DNA from 2 places in the Levilactobacillus muriae genome. Region 1 is predicted to be linked to the other one. Evidence: predicted binding sites of a transcription regulator. Region 1 holds the regulator's gene; the other holds the start of a gene.

The links. Region 1 encodes Rex, which represses fermentation and respiration genes when NADH is low (regulators of the CRP and FNR family bind a similar motif). Its sites were predicted from a motif close to TTGTGAANTANTTCACAA; they were not measured.
Region 2: a site for Rex is predicted at 7,454-7,471, ahead of adhE (bifunctional acetaldehyde-CoA/alcohol dehydrogenase). Genes of this name have one in related genera too.

The regions. Positions count from the first base shown of each region.
Region 1 covers NZ_BAAFRU010000005.1:79,809-89,216, reverse strand. Annotated here, with positions in the region: gene lrgB (antiholin-like protein LrgB) at 1-420, shown strand, start outside; gene ACKTSF_RS04680 (helix-turn-helix domain-containing protein) at 614-1,216, opposite strand; gene ACKTSF_RS04675 (APC family permease) at 1,487-3,322, opposite strand; gene ACKTSF_RS04670 (CatB-related O-acetyltransferase) at 3,762-4,604, shown strand; gene groL (chaperonin GroEL) at 4,692-6,314, opposite strand; gene groES (co-chaperone GroES) at 6,382-6,666, opposite strand; gene ACKTSF_RS04655 (redox-sensing transcriptional repressor Rex) at 6,934-7,572, opposite strand; gene ACKTSF_RS04650 (ABC-F family ATP-binding cassette domain-containing protein) at 7,965-9,408, shown strand, end outside.
Region 2 covers NZ_BAAFRU010000012.1:41,476-50,883, reverse strand. Annotated here, with positions in the region: gene ACKTSF_RS09800 (helix-turn-helix domain-containing protein) at 183-491, shown strand; gene ACKTSF_RS09795 (aldo/keto reductase) at 798-1,646, opposite strand; gene ACKTSF_RS09790 (hypothetical protein) at 1,781-1,942, opposite strand; gene ACKTSF_RS09785 (cation-translocating P-type ATPase) at 2,114-4,453, shown strand; gene ACKTSF_RS09780 (DUF1836 domain-containing protein) at 4,669-5,196, shown strand; gene ACKTSF_RS09775 (glycerophosphoryl diester phosphodiesterase membrane domain-containing protein) at 5,328-7,121, opposite strand; gene adhE (bifunctional acetaldehyde-CoA/alcohol dehydrogenase) at 7,555-9,408, shown strand, end outside.

The DNA.
Region 1 (9,408 bases):
ATTCTGTCCCTGATCATTGGACTCAGCATCTCGTTATTAGTGATTTACGAGGCCGCTAAGCTCATTGGACTCGATACAGTAGGGATTGCTTCAATGCTGCCGCAAGCCGCCACGACGGCCATTGCAATGCCTATCTCCAATGCCATCGGTGGCGTTGGAGCGGTCACTGCGACTGCCTGTATCCTGAATTCAGTCATCATCTACGCCTTGGGTGACTGGCTAGTCAAGTTCTTCCGGATCGACAAGGATCCGATTGGCGCTGGGTTAGGGCTGGGAACTGCCGGTCACACGGTCGGTTCGGCCAAGGCTGTGCAATTGGGCTCGATCCAAGGATCCATGGCTTCGATTGCCGTCGTCATCATTTCAATCGTCGTCGACCTCTTAGTTCCGCCATTCGCTTCTCTGGTTGGCCTGCGCTGAGACGTCAACAAATAGGCTGCCCCCACAGATGCTAGAATCTCTGGCAGTCACAGGCAACTGCTCTCAATCTGTGAACCCTGTTAATCGAGGGTTGAACATCGTTCGCATACTTTCAATCTTCAGAAAAAAAGCGACTCTTCCACGCCTGTAATGGCCAGAAAGAGTCGCTTTGTGTTTGCGTGACACCTTAGGATTATGAAACGACCGGCGCCTTGAAATGCCCGACTTCAGCGTAGAAAATGCTTCCCCAGCAGCAGGCCGCATAGAGCGTGAAGTCCGTAGCCCATCCAGAGCGCTGCGTAGTCCAAGCCCAAACCGCACCAATCGTGGCCAGAACGCCTAACAGAACAATCCATATCCGTCGTTTTTGCCACCGGGTATAGCGGTCCTCCTGAACCAAGGTGTTGGCAAAGGCTGTCATCTTATTTAACGCCAATATATTCAACAGAGCCGTTAACAAGAAAATACCCGCGACAGAAGACAACTGATCCGCAAACATGAGGACAGTGATCGAGATGAAGTTGATCACAGATAAATTATGCAGGGGCGGTTGAATGGCCTGCAAGACATCCGATTTTCGCAAGGTATCCGTCATGCCGTGGTCCTCTTTCAGCAGCGTGTCTAACGATAACTGATAAATATCACTGAGTTGCAGCAGGCTGTCAATGTCTGGATAGCTGTTCCCCGTTTCCCAACTCGAAATGGTCTGCCGTGAGACGTGTAGCGCGTCTGCGACCGTCGCTTGTGTTAAGTCTTGTTGTTGCCGTGTTTGTTTTAACCGTTCCCCGAATTCCATGGTGGTGCCCCCTTGTAATAAGTGCCCTTAGCATAGCAAAGTTCTAGCAGCTTGCCTAGCAAAGGTTCTAAGCATCGTTGATTTAACGGGATTTATCCTGATCACAAGCGATTAGGTCTCTGAAAATACCGCCAGCCACACTGGCTGACAAAAGACACTAAAAAAAGCCTGGGGACACCCCCCAGACTTCTTTATTGCTCTTCAAAGCTATCTTGCTGAAACGTGGGACAGACGGTAGCTGACGCCGTTTGTCCTACTCCCCTCAGCCCACTACTCTTTCAAGTGATAGTTATACGTCGATACGATAATATTTTCCCGTGAATTCAGCGTTGTCCGTAAGCGCAATGCCGTTTGGTTATGCAGGATATTTTGCCAAGGATGCCGTGGCACGAACTGTGGCACCAAGACCGTCGTGGTAAAGTTTCGTTCAACCGCCCGTTTGGCAATCACGTCACAGAAACGTAGCGTTGGTGTCGCAATGGATCGGTAGGACGAGTGAATATCCACGAACCGAATATCCGGGAACTCCTCCTTGAATTCCTGCGCTGTCTTATGTTCCTTCTCTGGATTCTCATCGAAGGACACATGCATCGCAATCACATAGTCCCCGATGGACCGTGCATAGTTGATGGCACCAGCCGTCACTCGTGTTATGTTGCTAACGAGGACGATAACCGTTGCACCATCATACTCATGCATATCGGCCTTGGTCTTCGCTGCCACCCGCAGTTGCCGTGCAACCTTCTTATAGTGCTGGTGAATCCGGTTGAACAGCAGGAGTAACAGCGGCATGATGATCAGGTATGGCCAAACGTTGACAAAGCGCAAGAATAACAGAATGAGAACCAATGTTAATGAAATTAACGCCCCAATAAAGTTGATAAAGGCTTTGCCCATCCAAAAGCCCTCACGTGTTCGGAACCAGTGGATGATCATCCCGGATTGTGACAGGATAAATGGCACGAAAACCCCAATTGCATACAGCGGAATCAGGAGTGTCGTTTGCCCGTGGAAGATGAAAATCAGGACGATGGCCCCAACCGCCAGGGAAATGATTCCGTTGGAGTAACCCAACCGGTCCCCCCGGTCCAAGTACGCGTGTGGTAAGAATTTATCCTTAGCCAAGTTATACGCCAGAATTGGGAAAGCCGAAAACCCGGTATTGGCCGCAACGGCTAAAATCAGTGCCGTGGATAATTGCAGAAGATAGTAAATGGCCCCATGGCCAAAAACGCCGCTCGCAATCTGTGAGAGGACCGTTTGACCGGCCTGTGGTCGAACCCCCATATAGTAACTGAGGAACGTGATACCGCCAAAGAAGATGGCCAAAATCGTTGCCATAATGGCCAGTGTTGCCGCCGCATTATGACTCTTCGGCTTCTTGAAGTTTGGCACCGCGTTACTGAGTGCTTCAACCCCGGTCAGGGAGGAAGACCCAGACGAGAACGCCCGTAAGAACAGCAACAACGTCATGCCGGAAACAGAGCCACCTAACCGTGCCGAAGCATGGAAGGTGATGTTCCCCGTCACGATATTGTAGAAGCCGACACCGATCATGATGAAAATCATCAGAATGAAGAAATAAACTGGTCCCGTCAGAAATGCCGCCGACTCCCGCATTCCCCGTAGATTTAACAGCATGATGCCAATCACAATAAGGACTGAGATCAACACCGAGTATGGCGACAACGCTGGAATCGCTGAGGTAATGGCCTCGGTTCCAGATGTCGTTGAAACGGCCACGGTCAGCATATAATCGACCAACAATGATCCTCCGGCAACTAACCCCGCCGATTGCCCCCAGTTGGTACTGGCAACCACGTAGGCACCACCACCGGATGGATAGGCATGAATGATCTGTTGGTAAGAAAGCGTGATCGCAAACAGCAGAATTAAGACCAACGCCGCAACCCACAATTGATACATCAAGGCCGCCGCGGATAAGGTGATTAAGACTGTAGTAATTTGCTCAGTACCATAAGCTACGGAAGATAACGCGTCAGATGACAGTAAGGCTAGTGCCTTAAACTTGGTCAACGCCTGACCGCCTTCATCCATGGTCTTTAGGGGTTTACCAATTAAAACCCGCTTTAAATAACGCCACATGACTACTTACCCCTTATCTCCATAAATAATGAAAACGGGTCTACACCCGCTTTTTAAAGTCTCTATAATCGTTTCAATTTCAAACGCAAACGTAATTCTACTACAACTAGCTCCACAATACCACTCTTGTTCAGCTTAGCAACTAAGAAAACTGCAAATGATGTGGTCATGAAATTTGCCTACTCTTTAAACTTTGTTGCCCCACGGCATAAGAAAGCGCTTCATTTACTATTCAGCGTTTTCACAAAAATTTGTGAGTATTTGCCGATCCCGGATACGGCTAAGGATCCGGCCACTTTTAGTTACGGCCGTCAACCCCTATTGCGACTGAACACCTGTTAATGATAAATATATTAATTAGCTAAACAAACTCATCCTCTCACAAGCTTATCACCTTTTAGGGGATTTATAGTATGATGCGTACAAAGGAAGTGCAGTCATGTCTACCCTAATCAACGGCGTTACCTTTTTTCAAGACAATTTAGTGGCCTCTCAGTCACATCGTCGAAAGGTAATCCCCTTCACCCCGGCGATTGCCGATCTTCTTGCCACCCATCATATCTATACAGTAGCTCGAAAAAGCAATGGTCCACGTCTTCACCCCGACGATTTTCTTCAAGTTCCAGTAGCACTACAAGCTGAAACTTACAGTATCTTTCTGAAGGGTAACCACCTCTTTAGTATGGGCGCCTTCAGTTCTGCCAACAGTGATCTTCCCGTGAACACCATTGTCGGTCGCTACTCTTCCATTGCCCACAACGTCGCTCGGATGCAGGGCAGCCATCCCACAGAGAGATTCACCACGTCCATGCTGACTTATGGTTACTGGGTTGATGCCTTCAATGACTATCTGGCTGATACCCACAACACATTTGATTGCAGGCCAAACCCCATTCCCAATGGTCGTCCACTTATCATTGGGAATGACGTCTGGATCGGTCAGGACGTTCTATTTGCGCCCACCGGTGTCACGATTGGTGATGGTGCAGTGATTGCTGGCGGTGCCGTTGTCACCAAAGATGTGCCCCCGTACGCTGTAGTGGGGGGCGCGCCCGCTCGTATTTTAAAATTCCGCTTTTCCACCGCAACGATTGACCGATTGATTGCTCTGAAATGGTGGCAATACGGTTTCGGCGATTTCCACGGTGTGGCCCCCGATGATGACATTGAAACCTTCATCGACAAGGTTGGTAATCTTGTGGCAATCGGTGAGCTTCAGCCCTTCACACCACCGACAACAACTCTTGCTGACCTAACAAAAGCCAGTAAGCTCACCGTCTAACTGACTAACCTAACATAGCGCAAAGAAGCCAACCGACAATCGCCGGTTGGCTTCTTCATTTCACACTAGCGAGCTAGTGATTAAGTTTTACATCATGCCGCCCATACCTGGGTTAGCAGGAGCTGCAGGTGCTGGGTTGTCATCTGGCTTGTCAGCCACAACGGCTTCAGTCGTTAACAACAGCGCAGAAACGGATGCAGCGTTTTGCAGAGCAGAACGGGTAACCTTGGTTGGGTCGGTGATCCCGGCCTTAACCATGTCTTCGTAGTTATTATCGGCGGCGTTGTAACCAATGCCTTCCTTTTCACCCTTCAGGTGTTCAACAACAACGGAGCCTTCAACACCAGCATTTTCAGCGATTTGACGAACGGGTTCTTCCAATGCACGGAGAACGATGTTAACCCCGGTCAATTCATCGCCTTCTGCTTCAACAGCAGCAACATCCTTGATCACATTGATCAAAGCAGTCCCACCACCAGCAACGAAGCCTTCTTCAACAGCGGCACGCGTTGCGTTCAAAGCATCTTCAATGCGGTATTTACGTTCCTTTAATTCAGTTTCAGTTGCGGCACCGACACGAACAACGGCAACCCCACCGGCTAACTTAGCCAGACGTTCCTTCAACTTATCACGGTCGAAGTCAGAAGTCGTTTCTTCGATTTGGCCCTTGATTTCAGCAACCCGGGCAGCGATTTGATCCTTGGCACCAGCACCTTCAACGACCGTGGTGTTATCCTTGGTAACGTTGACCTTTTGTGCTTGACCCAATTGATCGATAGTCGTGTCCTTCAGGTTAAGGCCCAAGTCATCGGTGATGACAGTCCCACCAGTCAAAACGGCAACATCTTGCAAGGTCGCCTTACGACGATCACCAAAGCCAGGAGCCTTGACAGCAACAACGTTAAAGGTCCCACGCATCTTGTTCAAGACCAAGGTAGGTAAGGCTTCACCAGTGATGTCATCGGCAATGATCAAGAGTGAACGGCTTTGTTCAACAACTGATTGCAGTAATGGCAAAATATCCTGAATGTTAGCGATCTTCTTGTCAGTGATTAAGATGTAAGGATTGTCCAAGTTTGCTTCCATCTTGTCGTTGTCGGTAACCATGTATTGTGACATGTACCCACGGTCGAATTGCATCCCTTCAACAACGTCTAAGCTGGTATCAACACCACGGGATTCTTCAATCGTGATGACCCCATCGTTACCAACCTTTTCCATAGCGTCAGCAATTAGCTTCCCAGTTTCTGGGCTAGCTGATGAAATAGAAGCGATTTGCGCGATATCTTCCTTAGTCTTAACGTCATGGGACATCTTGTGTAACCCATCAACGGCAGCCTTCGTAGCTTTTTCGATCCCACGACGGATACCAACAGGGTTAGCACCAGCAGTGACGTTCTTCATACCTTCGTTAACGATAGCTTGCGTCAAAACAGTGGCAGTGGTCGTCCCATCACCAGCGATATCGTTGGTCTTAGAAGCAACTTCAGAAACCAACTTAGCACCCATGTTTTCGAAGTGATCTTCGAGTTCGATGGACTTAGCAATCGTTACCCCATCATTCGTGATGGTTGGGTTGCCGTAGCTTTGTTCCAGAACCACGTTACGTCCCTTAGGTCCAAGGGTTGTCTTAACCGTATCAGCTAACTTATCAACACCGGCAAGCATCTTACTGCGAGCGTCTTCAGAAAATTTTAATTCTTTAGCCATTTTAAAAATTCACCTCATACTAAAATTTTTGAATTATCTTGGATAGTCTTCTTAAGTGGAAACGGGATTAATCAACGACTGCGACTAAGTCCTTTTCGTGTAAAACAAGGTAAGTCGTGTCTTGATACTTAACTTCGGTACCGGAATACTTGTCGAACAATACCTTGTCGCCAACCTTAACAGTTGGGGCTACCTTTTCGCCATTGTCTAACACACGGCCATCACCGACAGCGACAACGTTTGCCGTTTGTGGCTTTTCTTGAGCGTTACTTGCGAGCACAATACCGCCAACCGTGGTTTCTTCTTCTTCTGGTTGATCCAAAATGACGCGGTCTCCTAATGGTTTTAACACTTGAATCCCTCCAATGAACTTACTTATTAGCACTGTTAGCACTTGACTAACATAAGTGCTAATCAACAATATCTAATATATGGTTTTTCCCTCTAAAAATCAAGGAATTTGACAAACAAATTCCTCGATTCAGTACGCCAACCACGCGCTATCCTGTGTGGCTGAGAGGCTTAGCGAATTTCAGATTTTCCAATAGTCAGCCATTTGGTCTAGACGTCCTGTTCCAAAAAAAATCGCAATCCTCAGATGAGGACTGCGATTCAATCATTAGTTTAGATTATTGTAGTGTTCCAGGAAATAAATCAACGTTTGAAGCTCGTTGGTCAAGTCCACGTTTTGCACGCGAACGCCCTTCGGTACGGTGATCCGCAGTGGTGTGAAGTTCAAGATACCTTTGACACCGCCAGACACGGCCTCATCGGTTACCTCTTGTGCCACCTGGGATGGTACGGTCAAGATGGCCACTTCAATCTGTTGTTCTTCCAGTTGCGTGCGTAAATCAGTCATTGGATAGATGGGCACACCACTTTGAATCGTGTTGGCAATCTCTTGCTTCACGTCAAAAGCAGCACTGATCCGCACGTTACTGTCCTGATGAAAATTGAAGTTGAGTAAAGCGTGGCCCAGATTTCCCACCCCAATCAGGGCCACGCTGGTTAAGCGGTCCTGATTCAAAATTTTCTTAAAAAACTTGATTAAACTTTCAACATCATAACCATAGCCCCGTTTACCGAGGGCTCCAAAATACGAGAAGTCCCGACGAATTGTTGCGGAATCGACCTTAACGGCTTCGGACAATTCAGTCGAAGACACCCGGGTTTTATCTGCGTCTAATAGGATGTTCAGGTAACGGTAGTAGATGGGCAAGCGCTTGGCTGTCGCCCGGGGAATTTTTTGTTCTGTCAAAAACGAGACCTCCTAATCAAAGAAACTGGCTACCGTTCACAAGCGATAGCCTCATATTTAAATAATTGTCTGGATTGTGAAATCAACTTTCTTATAGATTATAGCATAACCGTTCATCTTGTGAAAGAATTTGCAAGTTTTTTTCACTATTTAAATCGTAATTTCGGTCTCTCTCGAGAATATGCTAAAATAGTGGGTATCAGTGTTCCCTGTCTTCCTTTGTTGCTAAGGTAATTTCACCCACAATTACCGGAAACCGCGATACCTCATCTCAAATTATCGGCGGTGTTTAAATTCAAGCAAGCTGGCAACTTCGTGACAACGGCGATCTTTCAATGCAATCCTAACTCTAAAAACTAACATACAAAACCACTAAAGGAGGTTGGCTTACCGTGATTCTTTTACAAGTCCAACAAGTTACCCGGCGCTTCGGTGCCGCCGTCCTGTTCGAAAATGTCAGTATGGACGTCCCTGAGCACGGACGGGTGGCCCTCGTCGGCCGCAACGGTGCCGGAAAATCAACCCTATTAAAAATGATTGCTGGCGAAACTACACCAGATATCGGTCAGATTACGACTAAGCGTGGCCTGACCTTGGGCTACCAAGCGCAGAACGCCGGCCTTGCCTCAACCAAGACCGTCTGGGACGAAATGCTCAGCGTCTTCGCTAAACTCATTGCCATGGAAAATCGGATGCACGAGCTGGAACAACAGATGAGTGATCCCACCGTGACCGCTGATCAGGAACAATTCGCGCAAATTTCAGCAAGCTACGATCAGCTCCAGCAGGATTTCAGCGACCAGAACGGTTACGGCTATCAGGCAGAAATTCGTGGTGTCCTTCACGGATTCGAATTTGACGAAAGCTACTATGACAAGCCAATTAATGAACTTTCCGGTGGACAGCGAACCCAGCTGGCACTTGCTAAATTACTTTTGGAACGGCCCGACCTCTTGATCTTGGACGAACCCACCAACCACTTGGATGTCGAAACATTGACCTGGTTGGAAGGCTACCTGCAAGGTTACCCTGGTGCCATCCTCGTCGTCTCCCATGACCGGTACTTCCTCGATCACGTTGTCAACGACGTCTATGATATGGCACACGGTGGCCTCGACCACTACCCTGGCAACTATTCACACTACATTGCCGCTAAAGCGGAACGGTTGCGTTTAGCTTGGAAAGAATATGACAAGCAGCAAGCCGAGATCGGTAAGCTAGAAGACTTCGTCAACAAGAACATCGTCCGAGCATCTACCACCAAACGGGCACAAGCTCGGCGCAAGCAATTGGATAAAATGGACAAAATGGTTCGACCTGAAGGCGACGAAAAAGCCGCCCGTTTCAGTTTTCGACCGAAACGCCAGAGTGGCAACGTCGTGCTGGATGTCGTCAATGGCGCCGTGGGTTACGACGGTGAGATTCTAGCGGCGCCAGTTACCCTAGACATTAAGAAACATCAGGCCGTCGCCATCGTCGGCCCCAACGGTATCGGAAAGTCCACCCTGCTCAAAACGATCCTCGGTCGGATTCCAGCTATTCAGGGACAAATTATCTTCGGTACCGGTGTCGATACCGGTTACTACGACCAGGATCAGGCCACACTGCACGACAAAAAGTCCGTGCTGCACGAGCTGTGGGATGATCATCCCACAACACCCGAGGGCGATATTCGCTCAATTCTCGGGAGCTTTCTCTTCACCGGTAGCGATGTCGACAAGAGTGTTCATAGCCTAAGTGGTGGTGAACGGGCGCGCCTGCTGCTGACAAGATTAGCCTTGCAACATGACAACTTTCTCATGCTGGATGAACCTACCAATCATTTGGACATCGACA
Region 2 (9,408 bases), on a different contig from region 1:
AGAAAAGTGTCAATTCGTTTACGTAAACTAATTGATTCAATAGGTAACTTGGAGTTTACGTTGTGTCAAATAGGGATTACAGATGGATTGAGAAAACTAACCAAATATTTTGGAAGACAAAGCTCGCTAGAAATGGTAAACTGGTCTAGACAGATTTGTCTTTGTAAAGGGGAAAGTTTTTGATGCAAAATATTGGGGAAAATATTAAAAAAGTACGATTCGAGAAAAAATTGTCGCAGGAACAGATGAGTAAGCAGCTAGGGGTTTCTCGGCAGTCCATTTCTAAATGGGAGAACAACCACGCATATCCAGATATTGAGAAAATTATTAAAATGAGCTTCTTATTTAATGTATCAATTGATAGTTTGGTCCTGGAAAAGAACAATACAGGAGAAGAGAGGTTTAAAACCGTAGATATGCAATCGAATTATATGCGAAGTGTATATCAGAGAATCTTCATTGCTGTGTCGCTGTTTTCATGGGTCCTATAACCCTCAAGGGTCCATAAGATTAACCTACAACTTTTAGACATCGGGCGTGTCAAATATCTTGTGTAAATGAAAGTCCTCTCCCATTAGTTAGCTGTTAATACGTTGATTATAAAGTGTCCCGAATTTGTTTAAATCCTTGATGAGTTCGTCCAAGAACTGAATGACCGTCCACGCAAGGTCTTGGGCTGGAAGACGCCAGCTGAAGTTTTCTTTGAACAAACGTTGCACTTGATTTGACAATTCGTCGTTAAAATAAAAGACTTGATTGGCAGTGAGTTTCACCCGCCATCAGGTCTTTTCTAGCGATTAGTATTGTTTACCCGTTTCATAGACGATTTCCGGTTCATTCCCGGTCCGTTGGTATTTGTTCAGCAGGTCGATTGTGGACATTTCGTCTTCCCCCAACGTGAAGTCAAAGACCTTCGTGTTTTCGGCAATTCGTTCTGGGTGTTGGGATTTTGGAATTGGTAAGATGCCGTGTTGGAGTTCCCAACGCAGAATGACCTGGGCGACAGATTTATCGTGGTGCTTGCCGATTTTGGCAATCATCGGATCACCCAAGACGGCACGCCGACCCAAAGGACTCCATGCTTCTGTCACGATATTGTGTTGCTTATTGTAATCCAACAGGGCCAATTGGTTTAAGTAGGGGTGATATTCCACTTGGTCAACGACAGGCATTTCCTTAGCCTTAGTTGCCAATAGGTCCAAATGTGCTGCGGTGTAGTTGGAGACCCCGATGGACTTGACCTTACCATCCGCCTTTAATTGTTCGAAGGCACGCCACGTGTCGAAGAAATGTTCACGAACGGGCCAGTGAATCAATAATAAGTCCAGGTAATCCATTTGCAGTCGTTTCAAAGAACCTTCCACGGACCGCAATGTTTGGTCGTAGCCTTGAACTTCCTCAGCAACTTTACTCGTCAGGTACAGTTCCTGACGCGGAATCTCGAGCCGTTGTAGTGTTTCACCCAGGATATCTTCGTTACGGTAAAGCATCGCCGTGTCAAACAACCGATAGCCATCATCCCACGCGGTCTTGATGGTGGTATCCATGCTTGCTTGGTCGCTGATGAGGTAGGTACCGAAACCAAAGCCGGGGATTTCATGGCCATCGGCGAGTTTGATGGTATCTGCAATGTTGGTAAGTGTCATTATTTTTCCTCCTTAGCATTAAGTGCGCTGGCTGAGCCGATAAAGGCCGCCTCTAAAACGGTCCGATTCGGAAGACAACGTCTAAATACGGTTATAAATAATATGTTAAGCCAATTTAGTGTCATTGGCAACGCTTACTTTTTCGTCTTGAATTGGTCGTAGAGGTTAATGGCTGCCTCCGTCAACATGCCGAACGTCATTAGCCACATAGCCAACATCTCTTGATGGGCCAGCATACAACCGAGTAAAATAATGTAGAGGATAAATAAAATAACTGCCGATGATTTATGATTCATGGTAATTCCTCCCTCGTATAATTGGGTTCATCTCCATTTAACCACTCTTGACGGTTCCTGTTAACAGCTAGCGATTCGCTTAAGAATCCGAAAAAAGCAACAGATTAGTCGGTATGAAAGCGCATTATCGAGTACAATATGGGTAATGAATCGGTAAAGGAGGACGTCTAAATGACGGAACGTTACCTGCCACCACTCGACCAAGGTTTAACTGCGGCCGAAGTGAAACAACGGGTGGCAGAGGGGTTAAAGAATGACCCATTACCACCGTTAACGCGGAGTGTAAAACAAATATTTAGGGATAATTTATTGACCCTATTTAACTTAATCAATATTCTGTTGGGCGGCCTCGTTCTGTTTACGGGTAGCTATAAAAATTTACTGTTTTTAGGTGTGGTTATTTTTAATACTGGGATTGGAATTTTCCAAGAAGTTCGCTCAAAGCGGCAGGTGGATAAACTAGCCCTACTTTCGGAAGCCCAAATCAGTGTCTTGCGAGATGGCGAGCTCACGGCCATGCATCAGGATAAGATCGTCCAGGATGACTTACTCGCGATTGGTCGCGGAGATCAGCTTCCGGTTGACGGGTTAGTCCGTGAAACGGCCGGCATTGAGGTTGATGAATCCCAGATTACCGGGGAATCCACGCCAATCATTAAGAATACAAATGATCAGCTGGTCTCTGGGAGTGTCATTCTTGGTGGGAAAGCCGTCGTGCAAGCAACCAAGGTTGGAAGTGGGAGCTTCGTCAAGCAACTGGCTCACTCCGCTAAGCAAAAGCGTCGTTCTGCCAGCCAGCTGCTGATTATTATTAATCGGATTATTAAGGTGTTGACCTTTGCCATTATTCCGCTGGGAGCCGGGTTATTTATTTCCGCGTTGATGCGGGGACAGGACCAAAACCGTGCCATTCTGGGGACGGTTGCTTCGATGGTTGGGATGATTCCAGAAGGGTTAGTCCTGTTGACGTCAGTTGCTTTGGCTGCGGGGGCCTTTACCCTGGGGCGCCGGCACGTGCTAGTTCGAGAATTACCCGCTATTGAGGCGTTGGCTCGCGTTGACGTCTTGTGTTTGGATAAGACGGGCACTATCACTAATGGTCAATTGGAATTGGAAAAGGTCGAAGCCGTTGGAAATCAGTCAACGGATGAACTGGGTGAGATATTGGCGCAACTCGTTGCCGCAACGGGTGATGATAACGAAACGGCGACGGCGATTAAGAATGCCCTGGGAACGCCAACCGTCACTTCGCCGGAGGTCTTACCATTTTCGTCTGGACGTAAATGGAGTGGTGCGCAACTAGCCACTGGTGCTTATGTCATGGGTGCCCCGGAATTTATTTTTGAAACGGTACCAGCTGATGTGAAGCAGCGGATTCAAGCACTCGCTGCACAAGGTTATCGGGTCCTGTTATTGGCCAAGGTTGGGGCGTTAACGGCGCCAAAGCCCACCGCACCGGAAGCAATCGGGCTGATTCTGATTACCGATGAATTGCGGCCGCGAGCCAAGGATACCTTTAGCTTTTTCGCCAATCAAGATGTGGCGTTGAAGGTGATCTCTGGAGATAACCCGGTGACGGTCGCTAGTATTGCTGGTCGAGCTGGAATTGCCGGCGCCGATCAGTTAGTTGATATGAGTCAGGTTGGGGAAGCGCCCAACTATGACCGGTTGGTTGCCGACTATAACGTCTTCGGTCGGGTCACCCCGCAACAGAAACAGGGGTTGATCAAGGCCTATCAAACGGCTGGGCATACCGTGGCCATGACTGGAGATGGTGTTAACGACCTATTGGCACTGCGCCAGTCCGATTGTAGTATTGCGATGGCCTCGGGAAGTGAGGCAACGAAGAGTCTGGCGGATTTCGTGCTGGTCGACTCCAATTTTGATGCGATGATCAACGTCCTGAATGAAGGACGCCGAGTCATCAATAACATCGAGCGGGTGGCCTCGCTCTACCTGATCAAGACCATGTATTCCGTGGTGCTCACGCTGATTTTTATCTTCATGAGCCGGAGTTATCCGTTTGAACCGATTCAATTAACACCGATCTCATCGTTGATGGTCGGGATTCCAACGTTCTTCCTGGCTCTACAGCCGAACTACGCCCGGATTGCTGGCCGTTTTATGAAGCAAGTTATGGAGATTGCTGCACCGGCTGCAGTCTGTGTCGTGGGTTATATTCTCGTCATTCTGGCGTTAGGAACGCAGTTTGGTCTGAGTTTCGCCACGACCTCCACGCTGAGTGTCTTGATGACGGGGTTGATCAGCTTAAACGCCTTGATCATGGTCGCCCGGCCGTTGAATCGGTTCAAAATTGGCTTGATTATTCTTATGGCGGGACTCTTCGCCGCAGTCTTCTTGTTGTTTGGCCCGATATTCTCGTTGGTCAGTCTCCTCAACTGGAAACTTGCGTTGATCTACTTACCGCTGATGATCAGCGTGTACCCAGTCTTCATTGTGGTTCAAGAGGGCTTGGGTAAACGCATACTGAGCCGGATTCGGTGGCGATAAAGTCTAAGAGATTTAAAATTTGCAGTTAGCCTAATCAAATAGGCTAACTGCAATTTTGATTAGGCTATGGTGGGCAAGTGCTGTGCAATCTGATGTGAAGCTGGCCTTGTTTCGTTCTAACGCCAGTTGAAATAATTTAATCTAGTTATATCTAGTCATTAAAACTAGGTAATATGTTATAATGAAAGCAAGAAATGGAAGGGCAGGGAAGAAATATGGCTGATTATAATCAATATACCCGTTGGGAGAACCAGATGCACAAGGCAAAGTTGCCACGATGGGATGATTTACCAAAGTTTGACCTCTACATGGACCAGGTGACCGCCTTGATCAACGATATTCTGGGGCCGTTGGGTATCGATACTATCACACCGGCGATGATTAACAATTACGTGAAGCATCACGTGATCTTAGCACCCGTCAAGAAGAAGTATCAGACGATGCAGTTGACGGATATCCTGATGATCAGCCTGCTCAAGCCCATGTTCCAAACAGATACGGTGCGCTCCGGGATTGACCAGATCACGGCCGGAGACTACCCCAAGCAAGCTTATGACAACTTTATTGGCCAACTGGAAGATCGTTTGCACCATTTAGGTGAGGAGCAGGTTCAGCCAGCTGCCAAGGACTTAAACGAAAAGTTGATGCAGGTTGCAGTTGATGCCGTGGTGGCGCGTTTGCAGTCAGAAAAGCTGCTGCACTTGATTAAGCGTCCGCTCCGGAAGATCGAAAAAAGTAAATAGGTATAGTGTCTCTTTGTGGTGTATTAGCTGTGAAGAACCTAATTGCAATTTTAAATAAGAGGCCCCTGCTACTTTCAAAACTTGAAAGTAGCAGGGGCCTCTTATTTCCGCCACGGGGTTATTCTCAAATCCTACTGTGTCTGTGTCTCCAACGTTAAATCGTTCATAAACGTTAACAAAAGGTTGGCATAGCTTGGACGATCTGTGTTGTCCTTAATTTCCTGTTGAATCAAGTGAAGATTGTTGGTGATGACGCCATTAACCCCGATAAACATCATTTGATCCATACTGGTAATATCATCAATATCCCAAGCGTAGACTTTCTTATGTTGTTGATCGGCCTGCTCAATGAAGGAGTCGTTGAGCGTCGTTTCCTCCATGGTGTAGGCGTTGGCCCGTGTCTGGGGGAAGGTGAGGTTATACGGCATGATATAGCTGACGAAGAGGGCAGGATGTTCCTTCTTCAGCCGGTTCATAATGGTATAGCTCAACGTATGAACCTGTTCATGATTGGTGAGAATACGGTCACCAAATTGGCGGTAGAATCGTTCGGGCAAGTCCTTGGTATCGGCGCCCCCCGTTTTAATTTCAATTAGCAATTTTTGATGGTGCTTAATCGCCGTGTTGAGGTAGTTGTTGAAGCTCGGAATCTTGGCCTGATAGCCGTTCTCAGTGATTGTGACAGCAGTCAACTGTTTGAGAGTCATGGATGAGACTTTACGGTTTAAACCAGCCAGATTTTTCAGGTTGGCGTCGTGCATAACGACAAACTGGTGATCCTTCGTCATCCGAATATCCATTTCAACGTAGTCTGGTCGTTCCTTACTAGTCTTAACCATGGCCGGAATCGTATTCTGAACGCCGTTACCGTTGTCGACGCCTCGGTGAGCAATCGTCAGGGGTTTACTCATGGCCAGTCCGTTTAGATAGATCAAGTTGAAGCCAACTAGCGCGGCGCTAATGATCGTTAAACCACTGATGATCAATAGGCGGGTTCGTAGCCGTGTCTTGGCGGGTTCGCGGAAGCTAAACAGGACGGATGGTGAGGGTTGATGGGTATCGTGACTGCTGAGAATCACCATCATGAAGACCACGGTGGCGTAGCAGACGATGAACTCCGTAATGACCTCCATTAAAAAGAGATTTATGGTGGCAGTGATCAAGGCAATCCCGGTCTTATCGAAGAGAACTTGGCCTAGGTAGAGTGTGCCGTAGATGATGGCGACGGTGACGCTGACGATGATCAGGGTCACAATGATTTTGAGAAAGTAGTTCCAGAAATGGCCACGGGTGCGTTGCCAACTTAGACGAATAGCATAACGACTGTGATAGTGGTCAATCATCATCAGGGGGAGGACAGCGATCAAACGAATCCCTAGGTAGGCGGCGCCCACGTAGAAGATCCCCAGCAGTATCGCAAAAAAGGTGTTGTCCATGAGGTAGCTGATGATGAATGCTGGAATCTTGGCTTTGTTCAGTAATGGCGTAGTGAAGAGTTCACTCCCAAAGGGCATGATTACAATGAAGTAGCCAATAAAGAAGAGAAACGTACTAGGCGATGCGCCGGCAATACTGCGAATAGTGTCACCCAAGACGCCCAGCATGGTTTGGGGCCGCCCGTGGCGGATATTGGTAATTCCCAAGAGTAGGTAGGCAAATTGCCAATAGATCAAGGTGATAATGGCCAGTAAAATGACGATCAATCCCAGAATGGCTAGCGGGTGGTGAATTAGTAGGGATCCGATATTGGTATAGGAAATGTAGGGAACGTGCTGCCAGCGCATCAGAGCAGCGGTCAACCAGGTGAAGATCGGCACTGCAATATAGCTGACGACCAGGTTGGTCAGAAAGACCAGCGTCACGTAACTCCCCCAGTGGTGGAAGAAGTGGCTGTTCGCGTCACGCCAGAAAGCAAAAGGTCGCATAGAAATCACGCTTTCGAATTTATTTACGGATCGCAACCGGCTGGCGTGACACGCTTTCACCGTGCCAAGTGGTCGAGCTGCAGATTTTTCATGTCTTAACTGTAGCATAATCGGTGCACCACCGGTATGGAAACTGCCCAGTTGGCGGAAAAAACTTGGCAAACGCAAGGATTTAGGGTCACAGTCGATAGGGTTATGAAAGAAAAATGGCTGGTTGTGATTTAAAATACATCTAAAAAATTTCTGAAAAAGTTTTTAATTATATGTATGCGCTTACATTCTTTATCGCTGTAAGCCTTGCTGACGGCGGGTTTGTTTGTCAGTCCAATTAGTTGTGATTTTTTTAACATAAACCTCTTGCGGAATTTGAAAAAGGTGATATGATTTAACTCGTGAAGAACTTAACAAGATGTTTTCAAATGGAGGCATAACAATGTTAAAAGACGTGAAAGAAAATCCAAAAGTAAAAAAAGAAGAAAATACGGAAACCGTTGACCAAATGGTCGACCGGTTGACGGCTAAAGCCCACGACGCCCTGTGCGCTATGGATGATTTTACCCAAGAAAAGGTTGACCACATCGTTCACCAAATGGCGATTGCTGGTTTGGACCATCATATGGAATTAGCCAAGGCGGCCTTTGAAGAAACCGGCCGTGGTGTGATGGAAGACAAGGCCGTTAAGAATATGTTTGCGACTGAAGAAATCTGGCACTCCATCAAGAACGACAAGACGGTCGGTATTATCAAGGATGACCGTGAACGCCAACTGATTACGGTTGCTGAACCACTGGGGATCTTAGCTGGGGTAACACCTGTGACTAACCCAACTTCAACGGCCATGTTCAAGTCATTGATTGCCGTTAAGACGCGGAACCCAATCATCTTTGCCTTCCACCCACAAGCACAGAAATCTTCCGTGATGGCAGCTAAAGTTGTCCGCGACGCTGCGATCGCTGCTGGTGCGCCCGAGGGTGTCATTCAGTGGATCGACAAGCCTAGTCTGGAAGCAACGACGGCCTTGATGAACCACCCGATGGTTGCCAGTGTCTTGGCTACCGGTGGCCCGGGCATGGTTAAGGCCGCTTACTCAACTGGGAAGCCAGCCTTAGGGGTTGGTCCCGGTAATGGTCCAGCTTACATCGAAAAGACGGCGAACATCAAGCGTTCCGTGTACGACATCGTCCTTTCCAAGACGTTTGATAACGGGATGGTCTGTGCTTCTGAAAACAGTGCCGTTATTGATCAAGAAATCTATGACACTGTTAAGAAGGAAATGGAAGATCGTGGCGTCTTCTTCATTAAGAAGGGTGACGAAAAAGCTTTAGCCGACGCTATGTTCCGGCCAGAGGGTGGGGTCAAAGGTCCTATCGCAGGGATGTCCGCACAGAAGATTGCTGAGATTGCCGGGATCAAGATTCCATCTACGGCAAAGGTCCTGGCTGCTGAATTAAAGGGTGTTGGCCCTAAGTTCCCACTTTCACAAGAAAAATTGTCCCCAGTACTTTCTGTTTACAAAGCTAAAAATCATGAAGATGCGTTCAGACTTTGTGATGAACTTCTCCATTTCGGTGGTTTAGGTCATACGGCCGGCATTCACACAATGGATGACGACTTGGCTACTGAATTTGGAATTAAGATGAAGGCTAGCCGGGTGCTGGTCAATACACCATCCGCTATCGGTGGTATTGGGAACCTCTACAACGAAATGATTCCTTCATTGACATTGGGAACCGGGTCATGGGGTAAGAACTCCGTATCCCATAACGTTTCCTCGTTTGACCTGTTGAACATCAAAACGATTGCAAAGCGGCGAAATAATATGCAGTGGATTAAATTACCTCGAGTTTACTTTGAAAAGACGTCTGTCCGTTACCTCGACGATATGCCTGGCATCAAGCGGGTCTTCCTGGTAACTAGCCCATCGATGGTTGAACTGGGTTATATTGATACCGTCTTAAACGAACTGAAGCGCCAACCAGGTGGTATCGAATACTCCCTGTTCTCCGACGTCGAACCAGATCCAACGACGGACACGGTTGAACGTGGGGTCGCTCAGATGCGGACATTTAAGCCAGATACGATCATCGCCTTAGGTGGTGGATCGCCAATCGATGCCGCTAAAAATATGTGGTTATTCTACGAAGATCCTAATGCGAGTTTCTTCGGTGCTAAGCAGAAGTTCTTGGACATTCGGAAGCGGACTTATAAGTTCCACAAGCCACACAAGGCGCAGTTCGTGGCAATTCCAACGACCTCTGGGACTGGTTCAGAAGTGACGCCATTCTCC